2 regions of the Bacillus sp. WC2507 genome follow, and region 2 is predicted to be linked to the other one. Evidence: riboswitches for the same ligand, from Rfam matches in the RefSeq annotation. Region 2 holds a riboswitch; the other holds the start of a gene.
What was found. A riboswitch is a leader RNA that binds a small molecule or an ion and turns the genes downstream of it on or off. The one in region 2 is predicted to bind lysine.
Positions count from the first base shown of each region.

Region 1: linked by a shared signal. The riboswitch ahead of ACUN28_RS20630 (aspartate kinase) and the one ahead of ACUN28_RS14260 (amino acid permease) in region 2 are both predicted to bind lysine.

Region 1 is NZ_JBQXPN010000001.1:3,917,103-3,920,826, reverse strand. Features, by position in the region: gene ACUN28_RS20635 (VOC family protein) at 208-660, opposite strand; gene ACUN28_RS20630 (aspartate kinase) at 1,069-2,298, opposite strand; lysine riboswitch at 2,501-2,687, opposite strand; gene ACUN28_RS20625 (DoxX-like family protein) at 2,881-3,724, shown strand, end outside.
Region 2 is NZ_JBQXPN010000001.1:2,675,156-2,678,879, forward strand. Features, by position in the region: gene ACUN28_RS14255 (iron-sulfur cluster biosynthesis family protein) at 1-179, opposite strand, end outside; gene ACUN28_RS14260 (amino acid permease) at 293-1,759, opposite strand; lysine riboswitch at 1,872-2,064, opposite strand; gene ACUN28_RS14265 (GNAT family N-acetyltransferase) at 2,451-2,900, shown strand; gene ACUN28_RS14270 (sulfite exporter TauE/SafE family protein) at 2,940-3,724, opposite strand, start outside.

The DNA.
Region 1 (3,724 bases), 1.2 Mb from region 2:
AGGGTATAACAAGTAATTGAATTGTTTTATAATGATTTTGGGATGTTGATAGTATGTTAAAAATTTCAAACAAGCATAACCCCGTTCTAAAGCTAGGACGGGGTTAAAAATCTAAGTTTTATTCAACAATAGTGCTCTTTTTATTGAATAAGAATTTTCTTCAAATATTTTCACTTCAGTAAAGGTTTTTTATAAAACATCACCTACTTATTTGTTACCGAGTTCTTCCGCTAAACCGATTAAAATTCCTTCGGTTCCACGAATGTAGCAGAGTCGATACGAGTTCTCATACTGAACTACTTCGCCAACGAGCTCTGCACCATGCTTAGTAAGTCTGGATACCATTTCATCAATGTCTTCAACGGTGAACATGACGCGCAGATAACCGAGGGCGTTTACAGGAGCTGCCCGGTGATCTGCTATAGTAGGTGGGGTGAGAAATCGCGAAAGTTCAATTCGGCTGTGACCATCTGGCGTAACCATCATAGCAATCTCTACGCACTGGGAACCGAGTCCTGTTACGCGACCAGCCCATTCACCTTCAACAGTAGCTCGCCCTTCGAGATTCAAGCCAATCTCCTCGAAGAAAGAGATTGCGTTATCAAGGGATTCTACAACGATGCTGACATTGTCCATTCGTAGTAATCTGTTGTTTGTCATAGTCTTTATCTCCTTATATGTATAAATTTATTATCTAATTATCCTTATAATTATACTAAAATCTCTTCTAAACAAAAAACACCTTGTCACAGTGTAGGAAAATGTGACAAAGTGTTTTCGGGTATAGTATATAACACCTTGTTAACGAACAACACTTCCTAAATCCTCTACTATTGAAATATGCGCGAACTTTATTTCGTGAATGCTATCATTTCAAGAATTTGATAATGTAGTTGCTATTCGATAAAATAACTTCGAGTTTCCCACAAAATATTCCTATCCTGTACGCAAATGGCTCGATTGTTGTAAATAACTTTCTTGTCACTCTATACAAAGCAAACAGCTTTCTATTTATATAGGAAGGAAATAGATTAATATGGGTTTGTAAGCTGTAATCCAAATGTAAAATTAACTCATCTGAACCAAAGGCTCAACTTTCGCCATAAATGATTGATGCAGTGCCTCCACACCTGTTACTAAATGAAGGCGGTCAATAACGACAGACACTTTAATTTCTGATGTACTTACCATTTTAATATGAATATTTTCTTCTTTTAAAGTAGTGAACATATTCGCAGCGACACCTGGGTTAGATACCATACCTGATCCTACAATTGATACTTTTGCTAAATGATTTTCATATTCTACAGATTCATAGTGTAGTGTTTCTTGATTTTGTTCCAATACCTCTAAAGTTTCTCTTAAATCATTAGAGTGGATTGAGAAGGAGAGGTGAACAGTTCCTTCATTTGTAATACTTTGAATGATGATATCTACATTAATATGTGCCGCTGCTAATGTAGAGAAAACTGTTGAAAGTGCACCTTGTTCCAATCCTTTCATTGTGACGCGTGTAATATTATCTTCAAATGCAATACCTTTAACGATTGATTGTTGTTCCATGTTACATTCTCCTTTTACAATTGTTCCGTTTTCTTGTTCCATACTTGAGCGAACTTCTAAAACGACATTATGATTTTTAGCAAACTCAACCGCACGCGGGTGTAATACACCAGCACCGAGGTTTGCAAGTTCTAACATTTCGTCATAAGAAATTTCATCTAATTTATAAGCGTCTTTTACAACTCGTGGGTCCGTCGTGTATACGCCTGTCACATCCGTGTAAATATCACATTTTTTTGCTTTCAGTGCAGCGGTTAATGCAACAGCAGTTGTATCAGAGCCACCGCGTCCAAGTGTTGTAATTTCATGTTCTTCACTGACTCCTTGGAACCCAGCTATAATAACAATCGTGCCTTCGGCAAGATAAGATTGAATACGATCTGTATGAATGTCAGTAATCCGTGCATTACTATGTACAGATTCTGTCGTAATACCAGCTTGCCATCCTGTTAATGAAATTGCATGATAGCCTTTTGCTTGCAGTGCCATCGTTAATAATGAAATAGTTACTTGTTCTCCTGTAGATAGAAGCATATCCATTTCACGTTTACTTGGATTTTCTGTAATAGCGTTAGCGAGTGCGACAAGTTCATCCGTGCTTTTTCCCATTGCTGAAACGACAGAGACAATGCTATGACCTCGTTCATATTCTTCAATAATTAAATTTGCTACATGTTGAATGCGTTCGACGCTTCCGACAGAAGTGCCACCAAATTTTTGAACAATTGTTTCCATTACAAATTCCTTCTTTCGTCTATTTTTAAGAATAGATTAGGAAATATATAAATCCCAATACTCCTGTAGTTACCAGAAAGACAAACAAAAAACACCATCTCAAATAAGTGAGGATGGTGCTGTTACAGGAAAAGGGAAACAGAAAACGGAGCTAATAAAAAAACCGCCAAAAAAGGAATATCATAAAAAATGATATCTCTTTTTTGTAGATAGCTCTTCATACGTACACGTCTGTACATATGACAGTTCTGTTTCTATTCGAAAACAGCCCCAATTGATAAATGCAGAGAAATTTATCAATTTCGGCAATACTTCCTTTCATCTAAGTTCATAGACATCTCTGTGTCTCCATTAGACTACTCATAAGTATCGCAACCTCTATCTCACGTTTTAGGCGAGAGTGTTTGATTTATGAAGTTGTTGGTAACATTTGTTTTATAATAATTTAAATTTTTCGGGGAATCAAGTGTTTTATATATATTTTAAAAATTCTTTCTTTTTTTATGGGGAAGTTTGTGAAAAATGTAGCAAAATAAATTCATTGCATGTACATTAAATTTATAGTGCATTGGAGGTGGAAGAATGAAGAGGGAAAAGCCTATTTATGTTTCGGCAGAAATGAACACAACAATGGAGAAATTATGGGAATATACGCAGGAACCAGATATACATACAGAGTGGGATGCCCGCTTTACTGAAATTTCTTATTTAGAGAAAAAAGAAGGAGAACCACAGAAGTTTTTATATAAAACAAAGATCGGATTTGGACTTGAAATAGCTGGAGAAGGGGAATCAATAGGTGAGATAAGAAAAGAAACGGGTGAAAGAATTTCTTCTTTAAAATTTTGGACAGATAGTAAATTATCTCTTATTCAAATAGGGCGTGGTTATTGGAAGTATACACCGACCGAAGAACACATTCATTTTGAGACGCAATATGATTATGATACGAGGTTTGGTCGTATAGGGAGTGTAATAGATTCCTATATGTTTCGTCCGTTATTAGGTTGGGCGACAGCTTGGAGTTTTGATGCTTTAAAATTATGGTTAGAAAAGGGACTTCATCCTAGATTACTAATTAGAAAAACAATGACATATTGGCTCGTATGTTTTTTATTTGCTTTTGTATGGATGTATCAAGGGATAGTGCCGAAACTAGTTTTTACTCATTCAGAAGAAGTAAAGATGCTATCTGTGATGATTGGTTCAACTGAACATAGTATTTTTGTACTTAAAATAATTGGATTGCTAGAAATTATTTTTGGTGTCATATGGCTGTTGCCATTTCCAAAACAAAAAGTATTTATCGTACATATTTTTATGTTAATAGCCTTAATGATAGCGGCAGGATTTACGAATATCGTAAGCTTTACAGAGCCGTTTAATCCAATTACATTAAATATCCTACTGATAGGGTTATCGATTG
Region 2 (3,724 bases):
ATAAGCTCTGCATCTTCATATACAACGTCATCTGCATCATATGTATCCCAAATTAAATCCACATCAACGAAAATACTACAAGAGTTTGTCATTGTTCCTCTAATGCGAATGATCTTTTTGTCTTCACGTTCTAATCTATGTATAGCTGCTTTTGCTTCATCAGTAATACGAATGTTCATGGTATCCCAACCTTTATTTATATTTCCTTTATTATTGCAAAAACAGGAGCAATAGGGAAGGGAGAAGCATTGGAATAAAAAACGAGCAAACAAATTTGTTTGCTCGTTTTACTTTATTTTAGTTCACATTTATCAAGCGGAATCACTTTCGTTTTCTTCGTAAATTTATATCCTAACCATAGTACTAAGAAGAGTGGTAAACCGATATAAGAAACGAGTACACCGTTCCAATCGATTGATTCGCCCATAAATGCGCCGTAGTTTTGACCTAAAATTACGATGACACAAAGTGCAAATGCGAAGATTGGACCGAACGGGAACCATTTCGCTCTATATGGTAAGTCTTTTAAATCTTTACCTTGAGCGATATATGCTTTACGGAAACGGTAATGACTAATTGCGATTCCGACCCATGCGATAAAGCCAGACATTCCAGATGCGTTTAATAACCAAATGTATACAACACCGTCACCGAATAATGAGGCAATAAAAGCGATACTACCGACAATTGACGTTACGATTAATGCGTTAACAGGTACACCGCGGCTATCTAATTTACCAAGAAACTTTGGTGCTTTTCCCTGGCGAGCTAGATCCCAAAGCATACGAGTTGATGCATACATACCAGAGTTACCAGCAGACAGTACTGCCGTTAAAATAACAGCGTTCATAACAGAAGCAGCAAAGGCAACGCCCGCTTTTTCAAAAATAAGTGTAAATGGACTTACTGTTACATCGCTTGCAGCAAGGCTTTCAGTCGTATAAGGAATTAATAAACCGATAACGAGAATCGCAAGGATATAGAATAAAAGAATACGCCAAAAGATCGAGCGAATTGCTTTTGGAATGTTACGCTCTGGATCAGCAGTTTCACCAGCAGCTACTCCTAATAATTCAGTTCCTTGGAAGGAGAAACCAGCAGCCATAAATACACCGATAATTGCCATAATGCCGCCATTAAATGGTGCATCTGCAACAGTGAAGTTTTTAAAGCCAACAGATTCGCCGCCCATAATTCCAAAAATCATCATGAAGCCGACAATTAAAAAGATAATAATAGTAACTACTTTAATAAGTGCGAACCAATATTCAGATTCACCAAACCCTTTAACAGATAAATAGTTTAAAAGGAAAATAATAGCTAAACATAATCCACTCCAAATAAGAGAAGGAGTATCTGGGAACCAAAATTTCATAATTAATGTTACAGCAGCTAGTTCAGCAGCAATTGTAATGGCCCAGTTATACCAATAGTTCCATCCAAGTGCAAAGCCAAGTGATGGATCAACAAACTTTGTTGCGTACGTACTAAAAGATCCAGTAACAGGCATGTAAGCTGCGAGTTCAGCTAAGCTTGTCATTAAAAAGTAAACCATAATTCCAATTGCGGCGTATGCAATTAATGCACCGCCAGGACCAGCAGAATGGATAACACCACCGCTAGCAAGAAATAGTCCGGTACCGATTGTACCACCGAGAGAAATCATCGTAAGGTGACGAGATTTTAATCCGCGTTTTAATTCACCTTGTCCTTGTGTAGTTTGCGTTTTAGAGGTAGATTGATTTGTTGCGCTATTCATGTTCAACACTCCTTTTCTTGTAGGTTAGGAAGGAGCGGGGGAGAAAAATACAAAAAACCGCCAAAGGAATTTGGCGGAACGTTTCACAAATAACCACCCCATCATACCCTTCCGTTAAGATAGCACCCCACGTTTACACGGTAATTTTGTAAACGTGACAGTTCTGTTCCTTTCGGAGACAGCCCCAGCTTATACTTCCAGAGAAGAAATATAAACTTCGGCAACTTTTCCTTTCAAACGAAGTCAGGGACATTCTCTGTGTCTCGTCCGTTTTACTTTTAAAAGTCGCAACCTCTACCTCATCGGATTGATGAGGATTTTATATATTGCTAAGATTTTTAATATATGGCAATTGTAATGAGTTTCTGAATATATTGCAAGATATTTTGTTAGGAAAAGTCAAAAAATATCGGTTATTGTATAGGAAACGCTTGCAAAACTCCACCCGAACCTACTGTTATGTAACAAAAAATAAAGAAAGAAATTGTTATACAAATGTTTCGCAAAAAATATTGGAAAACCCTTTAAAAATAAAAGAAAATTCTGAAAATATAATTCGACATAACTATTAAAAGAGGAATATTCCTTAAATTCGTTTCAAAGAATAAGTATAAATCTGATAAATAGAATGAATATTCTTTTTATTTCTGATAAAATTGAGGTATTGTTTAATTGAAAAGGGGAAATCAACATGAAATTAGAAACAGAAAGGCTCTATATAGTGCCGTGTACAGAAGAGAGTATTCACGTTGCTAACGAGCAAGGGTATAATAGTGGTCCACATATTGTAGGGCATGTAGAAAATATAAAGCAAGATAAGGATTTATTACCTTGGGGCGCGTGGTATGTCATTCGAAAAGAAGATGACATCGTTCTAGGTGATGTAGGGTTTAAAGGGAAACCAAATGAGGAACATACAGTAGAAATTGGTTATGGATTTATTGAGAAATATTGGAATAAAGGGTATGCAACAGAAGCTGTAAGAGAATTAATAAATTGGGCTTTTCAAACAGAACAGGTAGAAACAATTATTGCAGAGACACTTCTAGAAAATGATGGATCGATTCGTGTATTAGAGAAATTACATATGAAGAGAATTGGCAATACAGAGACAATGATTAATTGGAGAATGGAAAAATAAAAAATACCGCTCGAAGTATATCGGGCGGTATTTTTATCGTTATGGTAGCATTTGCTTTTGATCATTCGGATATCCGGCGGTCGATGCGTTAGAATGTTTGGAATGATTGCGAACAGCAATGAAAATAGAAATAATAACGACAAGACCAACTGCCACGTAAGAAAGTGAAATAATAGTTGGATCCACTTTAAATGTAGTAAGCAGTGTACGAATGTTTGTAAAGATAATAAGGCCACCAACTAATACGCCAAGTAAATGAGAAGGTACGATGCGCACTAACCACGCGGCGATTGGTGCCGCAACGATACCACCGAGCATGAGAGAAAATACCCAAACCCAACTTACTTGTTCCCAGCCAAGTGAAATGAAAAATCCAATTGTTGCAGCGAGTGAAACAGGAAATTCACTCGTATCTACAGAGCCGATAACTTTTCTAGCTTCGTTTCCTCTTGCTAAAAGTACAGGTGTCGTAATTGGACCCCAGCCACCACCACCAGTTGAATCAACGAATCCAGCGAATAAGCCAAGCGGAACAAGCTGTTTAGCAGACATACGTTTCTTTGAAGTGACAATTTGTTTTTGAATGATGAATCGTAATAAAATATAAACCCCTAAAGTAAATAAAAATACGGAAATGTACGGTTTAATTACATCGCCAGGTAAATTACTTAAAAAACATGCCCCAATAAATGCGCCAACTGCTCCTGGCAATGTAAGCCTGGAAACGGTATATTTATCAACGTTTCCAAATTTGATGTGGGATGCACCAGAAGCGGCGGTTGTAACGACTTCAGCTAAATGAACAGATGCGGAAGCGACAGCAG